3 regions of the Actinospica acidiphila genome follow, and region 2 is predicted to be linked to each of the others. Evidence: riboswitches for the same ligand, from Rfam matches in the RefSeq annotation. Region 2 holds a riboswitch; each other region holds the start of a gene.
The links. A riboswitch is a leader RNA that binds a small molecule or an ion and turns the genes downstream of it on or off. The one in region 2 is predicted to bind cyclic di-AMP.
Positions count from the first base shown of each region.

Region 1: another riboswitch for cyclic di-AMP. It lies ahead of HXP48_RS08205 (M23 family metallopeptidase); the one in region 2 lies ahead of HXP48_RS04075 (M23 family metallopeptidase).
Region 3: another riboswitch for cyclic di-AMP. It lies ahead of HXP48_RS12800 (C40 family peptidase); the one in region 2 lies ahead of HXP48_RS04075 (M23 family metallopeptidase).

Region 1 covers NZ_JABZEM010000002.1:1,896,156-1,901,384, reverse strand. The annotation lists gene HXP48_RS08215 (M16 family metallopeptidase) at 1-132, shown strand, start outside; gene HXP48_RS08210 (M16 family metallopeptidase) at 129-1,517, shown strand; cyclic di-AMP (ydaO/yuaA leader) riboswitch at 1,721-1,886, shown strand; gene HXP48_RS08205 (M23 family metallopeptidase) at 1,899-2,672, shown strand; gene HXP48_RS08200 (GntR family transcriptional regulator) at 2,873-3,577, shown strand; gene HXP48_RS08195 (HPr family phosphocarrier protein) at 3,713-3,994, opposite strand; gene HXP48_RS08190 (bifunctional acetate--CoA ligase family protein/GNAT family N-acetyltransferase) at 4,171-5,229, shown strand, end outside.
Region 2 covers NZ_JABZEM010000002.1:888,684-893,912, forward strand. The annotation lists gene HXP48_RS04075 (M23 family metallopeptidase) at 164-1,087, opposite strand; cyclic di-AMP (ydaO/yuaA leader) riboswitch at 1,092-1,256, opposite strand; gene HXP48_RS04080 (tyrosine-protein phosphatase) at 1,776-2,573, shown strand; gene HXP48_RS34125 (DUF6126 family protein) at 2,608-2,736, opposite strand; gene HXP48_RS04085 (helix-turn-helix domain-containing protein) at 2,733-3,356, opposite strand; gene HXP48_RS04090 (aspartate aminotransferase family protein) at 3,436-4,851, opposite strand; gene dxs (1-deoxy-D-xylulose-5-phosphate synthase) at 4,848-5,229, opposite strand, start outside.
Region 3 covers NZ_JABZEM010000002.1:2,941,150-2,946,378, forward strand. The annotation lists gene HXP48_RS35855 (peptidoglycan DD-metalloendopeptidase family protein) at 1-300, shown strand, start outside; gene pcrA (DNA helicase PcrA) at 355-2,835, opposite strand; cyclic di-AMP (ydaO/yuaA leader) riboswitch at 3,088-3,224, shown strand; gene HXP48_RS12800 (C40 family peptidase) at 3,249-4,415, shown strand; gene HXP48_RS12805 (hypothetical protein) at 4,521-4,874, opposite strand.

The DNA of each region.
Region 1 (5,229 bases), 1.0 Mb from region 2:
GCGCGCCTGCGGCCCGACAACCGCGCCGTGCTCGTCTACGAGCCCGTCGCCCCGGCGGCCGGTGACGCCGCCGACGACACCGAGGAAGCCGCCGCAGCCGGCGCCGACGAGAACGAGGAGGCGGCGAAGTGACCGAGCTCGCCACGATGGAGTTCCACCCCCGGCCGCAGGCGGGCGAGGCCAAGCCCTGGGCCTTCCCGGCCCCCGAGCGCGGCGCCCTCGACAACGGCCTGACGGTGCTGCGCTGCCACCGCCCCGGCCAGCAGGTCGTCGCCGTCGAGGTGGTCCTCGACGCGCCCCTGGACGCGGAGCCGGAGGGCCTGGACGGCGTGGCCACGATCATGGCCCGCGCCTTCTCCGAGGGCACCGACAAGCACTCCGCCGAGGAGTTCGCCGCTGAGCTGGAGCGCTGCGGCGCCACCCTCGACGCGCACGCCGACCACCCCGGCGTCCGCCTCAGCCTGGAGGTGCCCGCCTCGCGGCTCGCCAAGGGGCTCGGACTGGTCGCCGACGCCCTGCGCGCGCCCGCCTTTGCCGACAGCGAGATCGAGCGGCTGGTCCGCAACCGCCTCGACGAGATCCCGCACGAGCTGGCGAACCCGTCCCGCCGCGCCGCGAAGGAGCTCGCCAAGGAGCTGTTCCCGGCGAGCGCGCGCATGTCCCGTCCGCGCCAGGGCACCGAGGAGACCGTCGAGCGCATCGACTCCGCGGCCGTGCGCGGCTTCTACGAGAAGCACGTCCGCCCGGCCACGGCGACCGCCGTGGTGGTCGGCGACCTCACCGGCGTCGACCTGGACGCGCTGCTCGCCGACACCCTGGGCGCCTGGACGGGCTCCCAGGCGCAGCCGCGGCCCGTCCCGCCCGTGGTGGCGGACGACACCGGCCGCGTCGTCATCGTGGACCGGCCCGGCGCCGTGCAGACGCAGCTGCTGCTCGGCCGTACCGGCCCGGACCGCCATGACCGGGTGTGGCCCGCGCAGGTGCTCGGCACGTACTGCCTCGGCGGCACCCTGACCTCCCGTCTGGACCGCGTCCTGCGCGAGGAGAAGGGATACACCTACGGCGTACGGGCGTTCGGCCAGGTGCTGCGCTCGGCCCCCGACGGCACCGGCGCGTCGATGCTGGCCATCAGCGGCTCGGTCGACACCCCCAACACCGGCCCCGCGCTGGACGACCTGTGGACCGTGCTGCGCACGCTGGCCGCCGAGGGCCTCACCGACGACGAGCGTGACGTCGCCGTGCAGAACCTGGTGGGCGTGGCGCCGCTCAAGTACGAGACCGCCGCGGCCGTCGCGAGCACCCTGGCCGATCAGGTCGAGCAGCACCTGCCGGACCACTACCAGGCCGACCTGTACCGGCAGTTGGCGGCGACGGGCACCGTGGAGGCCACGGCGGCCGTCGTGAACGCCTTCCCGGTGGACCGTCTGGTGACCGTGCTCGTCGGTGACGCCGCGCAGATCAAGGCGCCCGTGGAGGCGCTGGGGATCGGCGAAGTCACCGTCGTCCCGGCCGAGTAGGGCCGACGACGGGACGCACGCGTGCGGGAGCCCCGGTGGACGGGTACGTCACCGGGGCTCCCTTATGCCCGAATTGGGGCGGAGGTTGCCCGTCTGCCCTGTGGGATGCGCTACAAAACCCGGGATCCGTTTGAGGATTGCGAGATGTCCCGCTTAGTTTCGTGCGGGCTGTTCGTCGGGCAGTGCGCCGCATCCGCGGCACCGGACAGTCATCGCCGAGTCCCCGTACGGCGCGAGCCAGGGGAGCCGGGGACCCACACGAAGTCCCTGGGGTGAATCGGACGCCCGCGCGTGTCGCGAGGGGGTCCGTAGGAGACCTTCCTGCTCCGAACCCGTCAGCTAACCCGGTAGGCGAGAGGGAAGGAAAGGACCAGCTTGTACATGGCGTTCACCCGCGCCACCGGGAAGCACCGTCGTCCCAGCCGCGTCCAGCGCGGCACCGCCCGCGCCGCGGGCGTCGCGGCCCTCGCGGGCACCGGCGTCGTCGGCTCCCTCGCGGCCCCCGCGCTCGCCGCCGAACCGGCCGCGGCACAGACCGGCCTCACCCCCGTCGTCACCCTCGGCGACGTGGTCGCCGACCGCGTCGACGCCCAGGCCGCCGCCCAGCACGAGGCCGCCCGCGTGGCGGCCCAGGAGGCCGCGCGCAAGGCCGCCGAGGAGGCGGCCCGGGAGCGCGCGGTGGAGGAGGCCGAGAAGGCCCGCGCCGAGAAGGAGCGCGCCGCGCGTGAGGCGGAGCGCAAGCGCCTCAACACCTTCGTCTCCCCGATCCCCGGCTCGTACGTGTCGACCGCGTACCAGAGCGGCGGCGCCATCTGGTCGTCCGGCAGCCACACCGGGATCGACTTCCACGCCGCGAGCGGCACCCCCGTCCAGTCCGTCGGCGTCGGCACGGTCGTCGAGGCCGGCTGGGGCGGCGCGTACGGCAACCAGGTCGTCATCAAGATGCACGACGGCACGTACACCCAGTACGCGCACCTGTCGTCCGTCTCCGTGTCGGCGGGGCAGGAGGTCACCGCCGGCCAGCAGATCGGCGTGTCCGGCGCCACCGGCAACGTCACCGGCGCCCACCTCCACTTCGAGGCGCGCATGTCCGCCGAGTACGGCTCCGACCTCGACCCGGTCTCCTACCTCCGGTCGCACGGCGTGAACATCTGAGGCGCGTCCTAACGCCTTCCGGGCCCCGGCTCCCACGAGCCGGGGCTTTCGCCGTTTTCGAACCCTTCCGCGCGGGCGCCGCCTGTCCAAAAATTATGTATGGATTCCGGTCCGCCGTCGGAAAATGTCGTCGATTGCAATAGAGTCACGAACGGACGTCAATCGTCGACGTTTCACGGGGATTAAGCCGGAGGTCGGTCATGCGTATTCCCGCGCACTCGGTGTGCACGGCGATCCGGGACGACATCGTCGCCGGTGTCTACGAGCGCGGGGGCCGGCTCACCGAGGAACTGCTCGCCCGTCGCTACGGCGTCTCCCGCGTCCCCGTCCGCGAGGCGCTGCGCACCCTGGAGGCCGAGGGGTTCGTGGTGACCCGTCGGCACGCGGGCGCGTGCGTGGCCGAACCCACCGAGCAGGAGGCCGCCGACCTGCTGGAGATGCGCCAGCTCCTGGAGCCCCTGGGCGCCTCCCGGGCGGCCCAGCGGCGCACCGACGCCCATCTCAAGGTGCTCCGCGGCCTGGTCAGGTTGGGACAGGAACGCGCACGTCAGGGCAGCAGCGACGACCTGCGCTCGCTGGGCGGCTGGTTCCATGAGACGCTCGCCCAGGCCTCCGGCAGCCCGGCTCTGACGTCGATGCTGACCCAGCTCAGGCACAAGATCGCCTGGATGTACGCGGTCGACGGGCCGCCCGACCCGGTCGCGTACTGGGCGGAGCACGGCGCGATCGTGGACGCCGTGGCGCGCGGCGACGGCGAGCGGGCGCGGTCGCTCACGGCGCTGCACACCGAGCAGGCGAACTCCGGACACCGGCTGCGGTTCGGCTCCGGCGCCGAGCGAGCCGTCCGCACGGACCGTGTGAGGAACTCGCAACATGCCGTAAACATGCCGAGTCTCCGCCATTAACACGGGTCCCGTATACAAAGAGGGCGCACATGGCGGGGGCTATTTCTGCTGCCCGGAAATGGGAAAGAGAAAGGCCCGCCCGGATCACCGGGCGGGCCTTTCCGTGTCGCACGGCCGTCGCGTGCGAATTCCGGTTCAGACGGTCTCGGGGAGTTCCTCGAGGCCCTCGGAGACCAGCTTCGCCAGACGGTCGAGGGCGGCGTCCGCGCCCTCGGCGTCGGAGGCGAGGACGATCTCCTCACCACCCTGGGCGCCGAGGCCCAGGACGGCCAGCATCGAGGCCGCGTTGACGGGGGTGCCCCCGGCCTTGGCGATCGTCACCGGGACGCCTGCGGCCGTGGCGGCCCGTACGAAGATGGAGGCGGGGCGGGCGTGGAGACCCTCGGCCCAGCCGACGTTGACGCGGCGCTCAGCCATGTGTTGCTGCCCTTCGCTGTTCAGGGTTGTCTAGACCAGTCTTCCATATCGTGGCGCGTGCCCGGAGCGGCGTCTGGGACGCCCCCGCGGGCCGCCGGGCCGCGGCCTCGGCCCGGCGGTCGTCCACCACAGACTGCCTCGCGCCGCCGCCGGACGCGAGCCGTACTCTGGGGCCCATGCAGACCTCGTCGGACCGCCACGAGTACCCCGCCCACTGGGAGGCCGACGTGGTGCTGCGCGACGGCGGCACCGCGCGCATCCGCCCCATCACCGCCGACGACGCGGAGCGCCTGGTCAGCTTCTACGAGCAGGTGTCCGACGAGTCGAAGTACTACCGCTTCTTCGCGCCCTACCCACGGCTGTCCGCCAAGGACGTGCACCGCTTCACCCACCACGACTTCGTCGACCGGGTCGGGCTCGCGGCGACCGTCGGCGACGACTTCATCGGCACCGTGCGCTACGACCGCATCGGAGCCGGCGGACGGCCCGCCACCGGCGCGGAGGCCGACGAGGCCGAGGTCGCCTTCCTGGTGCAGGACGCCCACCAGGGCCGCGGCGTCGCCTCCGCCCTCCTGGAGCACATCGCCGCCGTCGCCCGGGAGCGCGGCATCCGCCGGTTCGCCGCCGAGGTGCTGCCCGCCAACACCAAGATGATCAAGGTGTTCACCGACGCCGGGTACACCCAGAAGCGCAGCTTCGAGGACGGCGTCGTCCGCCTGGAGTTCGGCCTCGAACCCACCGACCGCTCCCTGGCCGTGCAGTACGCGCGCGAGCAGCGCGCGGAGGCCCGTTCCGTGCAGCGGCTCCTCGCCCCCGGCGCGGTCGCCGTCATCGGCACCGGCCGCACCCCCGGCGGTGTCGGACGCAGCATCCTCGGCAACATCCGCGACGGCGGCTTCACCGGCCGCCTCTACGCCGTCAACGGCGCGCTGCCGGAGGGACAGAAGGAGCTCGACGGGGTACCCGCCTTCCGCTCCGTGCGCGACATCGACGGGCCCGTGGACGTGGCGGTCGTCGCGGTGCCCGCCGAACGGGTCCCCGAGGTCGTCGCCGAGTGCGGCGAGCACGACGTCCAGGGCCTCGTCGTGGTCTCCGCCGGCTACGCCGAGTCCGGCCCCGAGGGCAGGGACCGCCAGCGCGCCCTGGTCCGGCAGGCCCGCAGCTACGGCATGCGGATCATCGGACCCAACTCCTTCGGCGTCATCAACACCGCGCCCGAGGTGCGGCTGAACGCC
Region 2 (5,229 bases):
GCGCGGTGAGATAAGCCACTTCAAGGTTTGGCCAAGCCAGGAATAGGTACGGCCCCGCGCCCGGCACGGGCCCGGACACACCGAAGGCCGGCCCCGTGGATCGGGGTCGGCCTTCGGCGCGCGTGTCAGGAAGGGTGCCGCTCGGGAGCCGGAGCTCCGGGTGTCAGAGGGAGACGCCCTTGCCGCGGAGGTACGAGATCGGGTCCACGTCCGAGCCGTAGTCCGGGCTGGTGCGGATCTCGAAGTGCAGGTGCGGGCCGGTCACGTTGCCGGTCGCACCGGAGAGACCGACCTGCTGGCCGGCGCTCACCGTCTGGCCCGCGGAGACGGACAGGGAGGACAGGTGGGCGTACTGGGCGTAGTGGCCGTCGTTCAGCTGGATGACGACCTGGTTGCCGTACGCGCCACCCCAGCCGGCGGAGACGACGGTGCCGGCGCCGACGGCCTTCAGGGGGGTGCCGGTCGGGACGACGAAGTCGGCACCGGTGTGGTAGCCGCTGGACCACATGCTGCCGGCCACCTTGTAGGCGGTGCCGACGCTGCCGCCGGACACCGGGGAGGTGAAGCCGGAGGCGGGGGCGGTCTGCGTGGACGCCTCGTTGGAGGAGGACTCCTCGGCGGCCTTCTGCGCGGGCTTCTCGGCCGGCTTCTCCGCCTTGGGCGCGGCGGGCTCGGCGGCCTGCGGCGAAGTGGACTGCTTCGGGGCGCTCTTGGCGGCCTTGCCGTCGATGGAGAGCTTCAGACCCGGGTGGATGAGCGACGGGTCGTCACCGACGGCCTCGCGGTTGTCCGCGTAGAGCTGCTTCCAGCCACCGTCGACGTGCTCGGCCTCGGCGATCTTGGCGAGGTAGTCGCCGGCCTTCACGGTGTACGTGCGGACCTCGTCGCCCTTCTCGGCCTTGGCCTGCTGGCCGGTGACGGAGAGCGACCGGACCGACGTCTCGGGGGCGGACTGCGGCGTCGCGGCATGCGCGCCGGTGGCGCCGAGGAGCGGCAGGGCGAGAGCGGCGCCACCGGTTCCGGCGACGGCGATGGAGCGGGTGAAACGCTGGGCCTTGGTACGGCGGTGCTTACCCTTCGCGGGCATGACGAATTCCTCTCCGGCGCCTACGAGGTGAGCTGTCGGGTGCGGACTGGAGATGTCCGGCCGCGTTGCTGCGCGGCTTAACCCCAAGCCTGTTTCCGGGGCCCGGAACAGGCAGTTGTACCTGTGGGTCCCCCGCTCCTGCCGTACGTCGGGTCAGTGTGTGCGGGCTCCGGGCGGCGGCAGGATTAGGCGTCCGTCCGGATCGGTTGGGAACGTAAGCGACCTCGACGCGGCGAAACAAGCGCGGGTTCCCGCGAACCCGCTTTTTCCGTGATCGAAAGGCGGAAATGACGTCACCGTGCGTCGATCCCGCGAGTGAGCCGCAGGTGAATTCCCTTGTCACGGAGGTGAATTACGTGAGCATGGCGACAGCACACGGTCACCGGTATGACGATGCTCACGCACCCCATCCTCAAATCCTTTGCTACCGGGGCACGTTATCCCCAAGTGTCTTATTCGGACATATCATCTATTCATCATGAAGTCGGGCAGGACGGTCGACGCAATCGCGACATCCTGATCTTGGCGGGACGAGCCCCGGAATCCCGCCTCAGGAACAAACAGAAAGCGACATAATCCAACGTCGCAAGGGCGGCCGACACCTCGTTGCCCCTGGCAGCCATGTCGTATCGTCGAGTGGTGCCCGTCGACGAGCCGCGGCGACGGCGCGAAGTGGGAGGAGCCGTCCGTGACGCAGGAGATCCCGTCGACCGAGCCCCAGCTGACCGGGGTGCGCAACTTCCGCGACGTGGGCGGGCTGCCCACGGTGGACGGCCGGCGGGTGCGGCACGGGGTGCTGTTCCGCAGCGGTCACCTCGCCCACGCCACCGCGGAGGACGCCGCCTTCCTCTCCTCGCTCGGTCTGCACACCGTGTTCGACTTCCGCAACGCGGCCGACCAGAAGCTGGAGGGCCCGGACGTGGCACTGCCGGGCGTGCGCAACGTCAACCTGCCGCTGAGCGACCCGGCCGACGGCGCGGAGTTCTGGAAGATGGTGCGCGACGGCGACCTGGACCAGCTGCGCGCGATCCTCGCCGACGGCCAGGGCGCGGACCGCATGATCACCTCGTACCGCACGATCATCAAGGAGCGGACCCCCGAGCACTCCCAGGTGCTGCGCGCGCTCGCCGAGGACAGCGTCCCCGCGCTGATGCACTGCGCGGCCGGCAAGGACCGCGCGGGCCTCTCGGTGGCGGTGACCCTGCTCGCCGTGTGTGTGGAGCGCGACGCGATCGTCGAGGACTACCTGAAGTCCAACGCCAAGCACCGCCGCTACAAGGTGCGGCGCAGCGGCAGCTCCCCCGACGCCTACTCCCCCGAGGTCATGGAGCTGCTCAGCCCGCTCTTCGACGCGCGCGCGGAGTATCTGGCGGCCGCCTTCGACACGGTCGAGGAGACCTGGGGCGGCGTGGACGCCTACCTGGAACAGGGGCTCGGGCTCACCCCGGCCCACCGGGAGCGGCTGCGCGAGCGCCTGCTCGACTGACACCCGCCCCCGTGCGCGCCTCGCCCCGTGGCCGCTACTTCTTCGGCGCGATCTCGAAGAGGAAGTAGATGAAGGCCGCGAAGAGGTGCCCGACCACGACGTAGACGAACAGCCTGACCCAGAGGGCCCTCGGGAACTTCTCCTCCATGTCCTTGCCGGTCACGGTGTCTCTCCATGGGTCGGGCCCAGGCACAGGGCGGCCGTGGGACTCTGCAGCAGGGTGTGCACGAACAGCAGCTCGACCCCGTCGGGGTCCTGCGCGGCGATGCGGTGCGGGGTGAGCGAGTCGAAGTGAGCGCTGTCGCCCGGGGACAGCCGGTGGAGGGTGTCCCCGAGGCGCAGCCGCAGCCGCCCCTTGAGGACGTACAGCCACTCCTCGCCGGGGTGGACGCGCACGATGTCGCCCTGGGAGCCGTGCGGCACGTGGACCCGCAGGGCCTGCATGCCGCGCCCGGCGGCCCCGGCCTGCCAGTAGGTCCAGCCGCCGGCCTCGGTGGGTTCCATGTCGGCGGCGCGCACCACGGCGTCACGCTCGACGGCCGACTCCCCGAGCAGCTCGGAGACGGTCGTACCGTAGATCCGCGCGAGGGAGAGCAGCATCGGCAGCGAGGGCTGGCGCTGTCCGGTCTCCAGCCGGGAGAGGTGGGCGGGTGACAGGCCCGCCTGCCGTGCGGCGGCCTCCAGCGTCAGGGAGGCCCGCCGGCGCAGGGCACGCAGCTGAGGAGCGACCGCGGGGAGGGCCCCGACAGGCTCGTCCCGCGGCTCGGTCTCGGAGGAGCTCATGCCTCCATTGAGCACCGGACTTTGCCTTTGGGGCAATTTTCTTGCCTCAGAGGCAAAGCCCGTCGTGCTCGTCGCGCGGTCAGCGGTTGGCGACCGCCTGCTTCACCAGGGTCCGGCCGAAGTCCCAGATGAGCCCGCCCTCGTGGGCGTCGTCCATCACCGCGGTGAAGGCGTCCACGAACCGGTCCACGTCCCCCTCGTCGACGATCAGCGGGGGGATCAGCTTGATCACCTCGAGGTGGTCCCCTGACACCTGCGTGAGGATACGGTGCCGCTGGAGCAGCGGGACCACCACCATCTGAGCGAACAGCCCCTTGCGGGCCGCCTGGAGCATGGCCCAGCGCGAGCGCAGTTTCAGCGAGCGGGGCCGCCCGAACTCGATGCCGATCATCAGGCCCCGGCCGCGGACGTCGGCGAGCAGCTCGTACCGGTCGGTCAGGGCGGCCAGCCGGGTCCGCAGCAGGTCCCCGACCCTGCGCACGTGCGCCACGATCTGTTCGTCCTCCATGACCGACAGGACCGCGAGGCCCGCCGCCATGGCCTGCGCGTTGGCGCCGAAGCTGGCGGAGTGCACCAGCACACGGTCCATCGACGAGAAGACCTTCCTGAAGATCCACTCCTTGCCGAGCGTGGCCCCGACCGGCACGTACCCGCCGGACAGCGCCTTGGCCACGCACACCAGGTCCGGCTCCACGCCCTCCTCGTGCTGGTAGGCGTAGAAGTCACCGGTGCGGCCGAGCCCGGTCTGCACCTCGTCGGCGATCAGCAGCGCCTTGTGCCGGTGCAGCAGGTCCTGCGCGGCCCGCAGATAGCCGGGCGGGGCCTCGTGGACGCCCTTGCCCTGGATCGGCTCCACGATCAGCGCGGCCACGTCGCCCTTGCGCAGCTCCCGCTCCAGCGCGTCGAGGTCGCCGAGCGGCACGGCCGTGTCGGGCAGCAGCGGGGCGAACCCCTCCCGGAAGCCGGACTCGCCGTTGACGGACAGGGCGCCGGTGGTCAGCCCGTGGAAGGCGTGGTCGCAGTACAGCACCCTGGGCCGGCCGGTGGCGTAGCGGGCGAACTTCAGGGCACCCTCCACGGCCTCCGTGCCGCTGTTGCCGAAGAACACCCGGTCCAGGTGCGGGCTGTGGACGAGGAGCCGTTCGGCGAGCAGGCCCGGCAGCGGCTGGCAGTCGAAGCGGGTGAGGTCGGCGAGCGACAGGTCCAGGACGTCGTGCAGCGCCTTGCGGACCACGGGGTGGTGGCGGCCGAGCCCCATCACCCCGAACCCGGCGAGCATGTCCAGATAGTCGTTCCCTTCGGCGTCCCAGAAGTGGGCGCCCTCGGCGCGCTCGTAGACCTTGTCGAAGCCGATGGTGTGCAGCATGCGCGGGAGCTGCGGGTTGAGGTACCGGTTGTGCAGTTCGTAGCGCTCGGCCCCGCGCTCTGCCAGCAAGGCGCCGAGGTCGAACTTCCCGGCCTGGGACGACTCCGACGCGGACTCCGCGGTGGTCATGCCTGGTGCTCCTGTGCGTCCGGTGACTGTTTCGCGAGGTCCTCCCGGGCGGCGAGGCTCGCACTGATCCGCCCGGCGACGTCGACGGGCGTGAGACCGATGTCGGCGAGGACCTCGCCGCGCTTGGCGTGCGCGAGGAACTGCTCCGGGATGCCGAACCGCCGCACCGGCACGTCGACGTCGGCGTCGCCCAGCGCCAGCGCCACCGCCGAGCCGACCCCGGCGGCGCGGCTGTTGTCCTCCACCACGGCCACCAGCCGGTGGTCGGCGGCCAGCGGCGGGAGGGCGGGGTCGACGGGCTTCACCCAGCGGGGGTCGACCACGGTGCAGCCGATACCGCGTGCCCGGAGCAGGTCCGCGGCCTGGAGGCAGACGGAC
Region 3 (5,229 bases), 2.1 Mb from region 2:
GTCTCGTACGGCACGCCCGTGCTGGCGGCGACCGACGGCACGGTGCGCACGCAGTACAACTCCGCCTACGGCAACATGCTGATCGTGACGGCGAAGGACGGCACGGAGACCTGGTACTGCCACCTCTCCAGCTACCAGGTGCCCTCCGGCGCGACCGTCAAGGCCGGCGACCAGGTCGCGTTCTCCGGGAACTCCGGCAACTCGACCGGCCCGCACCTGCACTTCGAGGTCCGCCCCGGCGGCGGCTCGTCGATCGACCCGCTCGCCTGGTTCCGCAGCCACGGCATCGAACCGACGTAGGGCCTGCCGGGCCGGAGCGGACTCCGGCCCCGCGACGGGCCACCGCCCGGTCGGCTAGAGCTTCTCCACCGGCGCGTACCGCAGCAGCAGGCGCTTGGGCTTCTCGTCGCCGAAGTCGATCGTCGCCTCGGCGTTCGCCCCCGTGCCCTTCACCGCGACGACCGTGCCCAGACCGAACTGGTCGTGCGTGACCCGGTCCCCGACGGCCAGCGACACCACGGGCTTCTCCGAGGTGCGCCGGGTGGCGAAGCCGGAGGCGCCCGACGCGGACGAGCGGGAGCGGGAGGACGACAGCGACGCGGCCACCCCGGACACCGGGCCGTTGGCCACGGGGCCGCTCGCCCCGGTCCGCTTCCACTCCAGGTGCGTGGCCGGGATCTCCTCCAGGAAACGCGACGGCGGGTTGTACGACGGCTGACCCCAGGCGCTGCGCATCACCGACCGGGTGAGGTAGAGCCGCTCGCGGGCCCGCGTGATGCCGACGTAGGCCAGGCGGCGCTCCTCCTCCAGCTCCTTGGTCTGGCCGAGGGCGCGCATGTGCGGGAAGACGCCGTCCTCCATGCCGGTGAGGAAGACGACCGGGAACTCCAGGCCCTTGGCGGTGTGCAGGGTCATCAGCGTGATGACGCCGTCGCCGTCCTCCTCGTCGGGGATCTGGTCGGAGTCGGCGACCAGCGCGACCTGCTCGAGGAAGTCGGCCAGCGTGCCCGTCTCGCCCTCGCCGCGCTCCTGCTCGAACTCCAGGGCGACGGCCGCGAGTTCCTGGAGGTTCTCGATGCGGGTCTCGTCCTGCGGATCGGTGGAGGCCTGCAACTCGGCGAGGTAGCCGGTGCGTTCGAGGATGGCCTCCAGCACCGTCGCCGGTCCGGCGCCCGACTCGACGACCGTGCGGAGGTCCTCCATCAGCGTGTTGAACCGCTTGACGGCGTTCGCCGACCGGGCGGCCATGCCGTACGCCTCGTCGACGCGGCGCAGCGCCTGCGGGAAGCTGATCTTCTCCCGCTGGGCGAGCGCGTCGATCATGGCCTCGGCGCGGTCGCCGATGCCGCGCTTGGGGACGTTGAGGATGCGGCGCAGCGGCACCGAGTCCTCCGGGTTGGCCAGCACCCGCAGGTAGGCCAGGACGTCCCGGACCTCCTTGCGCTCGTAGAAGCGCACGCCGCCGACGACCTTGTAGGGCAGGCCGACGCGGATGAAGATCTCCTCGAAGACACGGGACTGGGCGTTGGTGCGGTAGAAGACGGCGACGTCGCCGGCCTTGGCCTCGCCCGCGTCCGTGAGGCGGTCTATCTCGTCGGCGACGAACTGCGCCTCGTCGTGCTCGGTGTCCGCGACGTACCCCGTGATGCGGGCGCCCTCGCCCGCGTTGGTCCACAGGTTCTTCGGGCGGCGGGACTCGTTGCGCTCGATGACGGCGTTGGCGGCGGACAGGATCGTCTGCGTGGAGCGGTAGTTCTGCTCCAGCAGGATGGTCGTCGCGTCCGGGTAGTCCTCCTCGAACTGGAGGATGTTGCGGATCGTCGCGCCGCGGAAGGCGTAGATGGACTGGTCGGCGTCGCCCACCACGCACAGCTCGGCGGGCGGCACCTCGGCCTCCGGCGGGACGTCGACGGGGTGCTCGGAGGCGCCCCCGACCAGCTCGCGCACCAGGGCGTACTGGGCGTGGTTGGTGTCCTGGTACTCGTCGACCAGGACGTGCCGGAAGCGGCGGCGGTAGTGCTCGGCGACGTCGGGGAAGGCGCGGAGCAGGTTGACCGTCGTCATGATCAGGTCGTCGAAGTCCAGCGCGTTCGCCTCGCGCAGGCGGGACTGGTAGAGCGCGTAGGCCTGGGCGAGGGTCTTCTCGAAGCCGTCGGTGGCCTGGGCGGCGAAGTCCTCCTCGTCGATCAGCTCGTTCTTCAGGTTGCTGATCTTGGCGCTGAAGGACTTCGGCGGGAAGCGCTTGGGGTCGAGGTCCAGGTCACGGCAGACCAGGGCCATCAGACGCTTGGAGTCGGCGGCGTCGTAGATCGAGAAGGACGACGTGAAGCCGAGCTTCTTGGACTCGCGGCGCAGGATGCGGACGCACGCGCTGTGGAAGGTCATCACCCACATCGCGTTCGCCCGGGGGCCGACGAGCTGCTCGACGCGCTCCCTCATCTCGCCCGCGGCCTTGTTGGTGAAGGTGATCGCGAGGATCTGGCCCGGGTGCACGCCCCGCTCGGCGAGCAGGTGGGCGATGCGGTGGGTGAGCACGCGGGTCTTGCCGGACCCGGCTCCGGCGACGATGAGCAGCGGGGAGCCGGAGTGCACGACCGCGGCGCGCTGGTTGTCGTTCAGCCCCTCCAGCAGCGCGGCGGAGTCGATCACCGGGCGCGGGGCGCCGTCCCGGTAGTAGGAGTCCCGCTCCGGGGGCACGTCGAACTTCCCGCCGAACAGGTCGTCCGGCAGGGGCTCCGGGGCGTGCTCGTCCTCGGGCGGCGGCGGGGGCTCGTCCGCCGGGCCGCGCTGGGCCTGGAGGTCCGCCAGGAAGCTGTCGTCAAAGAGGCTGCTCATCGCTCTCCGAGTCTAGGGCGCTCCACCGACAACCCGGGCCCGCCCCGGAAACATCCCCCGTCCCCTCCCCGGGGCGCCGCGGCGGGCACCCTCCACGGTCGGCGCCTCACCGTGCGTGACATCCACAAGAAGGTCACGAAAATGTATCGGGCATATCACCCATCAACCTTCACAAGGGCCACACCAGTTGGCTACCGTGCCGTCCGGGCCGCTCGTCCCCCGCCGGCGAACCTCGCCGGGCCGCGCGGCCCCCGCCGAGTCCGTCACTGTCCGCCAGGGCAGCCGGAGCCGGGGACCCACCGAGACTTGGGGTGAATCGGCCCACTCTTCGGAGAGGCCGTAGGGCAACCCTTCCACCCGCCCGAACCCGACAGCTAACCCGGTAGGCGGAGCACCGGAAGGAGTCGCCTCCCTTGGCGTCGCACCGCAAGTCGCGCACCCCCGGCACGCGCGTGGCAGGCATACGCACCCCGGCCCTCGCCACGGCCGCGCTCACCTCTGTGGCCCTGCTCTCCCAGACGGCCAACGCCTCCCCCGGCGAGGACCGGCCGAGCCTGGAGGAGGTGGAGAAGAAGGTCGGCGACCTCTACCGCCAGGCCGAGTCGGCGACCGAGAAGTACAACGCGGCCAAGGAGAAGACCACCAAGCAGCGCAAGCGCGTCGACACCCTCCTCGACGACGTGGCGAAGCGCACACAGAAGCTGAACGACGCGCGCTCGGAGCTGGGCTCCTACGCCGCCGCCCAGTACCGCACCGGCGCGGGCATGCCGGACACCGCGACGTTCCTGCTCGCGGAGACCCCGCAGGACATCTTCGACCAGCGTCAGGTGCTGGACCGGATGACCGGCCGCCAGAAGGCGGCGGTGGACGACTACGTCACCCAGCAGACCGAGACGATGAAGAAGCGGCAGGAGGCCACCGAGAGCCTCCGCACGCTCACCGAGACGCAGGGCGACCTGAAGACGGCCAAGGCCACCGTCCAGAAGAAGCTCGCCGACGCGCGCGAACTGCTGTCGAAGCTGACCGCGGAGGAGAAGGCGCGGCTCGCCGCGATCGAGAAGCGCAAGCAGGAGGAGGCAGCCCGCAAGGCGGCGGAGCTGGCCCGTCAGCAGGCGGAGCAGGAGCAGGCCCGCGAGGAGGCCGCGCAGCAGGGCGGCGGCGCCTCGGAGGGCTCCGGGTCCACCGGCTCGGCCGAGACCCCGCCGGCCGACTCGTCGTACGGCACCAAGGCGGAGAAGGCCCTCGCCTTCGCCCGCGCGCAGATCGGCAAGCCGTACGTCTGGGGCGCGACCGGACCCGGCTCCTACGACTGCTCGGGGCTGACCCAGGCCGCCTGGAAGGCCGCCGGCGTCTCCCTCCCGCGCACCACGTACGACCAGGTGAACGCGGGCACCACCGTCCCGGTGTCCCAGGCGCAACCCGGTGACCTGGTCTTCTTCTACGACGACGTCACCCACGTGGGCATCTACATCGGCAACGGCATGATGATCCACGCCCCGAAGCCGGGCACGTACGTCCGCGAGGAGTCGATCTACTACGACGGCGACTCCGCGATCCACAGCATCGTCCGCCCGGCCTGACGGGCCTCTCGACGCGCGGAAACGGAAACCGCCGACCGGGCCGGTGACGGCTCGGTCGGCGGTTTCCGTGTCCACGGCGGCGCCCGGTGTTCCGGGACGAGGGGCTCAGGTCCAGAGGACCGCGATGAAGATGTTGGCCACGGTCAGCAGGCCGACCAGGCCGAAGACGCCCTTGTCCACCTTCTCCTCGTCCCGCTTCACGTAGACCAGGCCGAGGATCACGATCAGCAGCGCCAGCTTCACGCCGATCTTGACGTGGTCGACGGAGTAATCCTGGGCCTCGTTGAGACCCACGAGGGCGACGCCGGTGACCAGCATCGTCAGCGCGCCGTGCAGCATCGCGGGGACGAAGCGGGCGGTGCCCGCGCCCATCGCCTTCATCTGGGTGAGGAAGCCGCCGAGCAGCGACGCGATGCCGATGATGTGCAGACCGACGAAGATGTGGAGGAGTACGTCCATGAGGCCGGAGCCTAGCCAGGGGTGTCCCGTAGCATTCCGCCGCCCTCGCCTTTCCCGCCTTCACCACATCGGTCATCACCCTGAGTGAGAACGAAGCGCCCTGCGCGGCTCAACGGTCACTTACGGTCATCCGGTGCTCCGGGGGCGACAGTTCCGCACAACCCGTATCCCGCGCCGCGCGGCCGGGCCTAGCGTCCTGCCCCAGGTGACCGGCTCCGCATCGCCGCTCGGTCAGGAGCGGCGGCCGGACACCACCGCCGAGGAAAGGCTCCGGCGGCGGACGGCTCCCCTGTCACCCCGCCGCCGGACCGCCGGACCGTCGTCCGGCCCCGGCGGGCGTCGACGGGAAGGACGG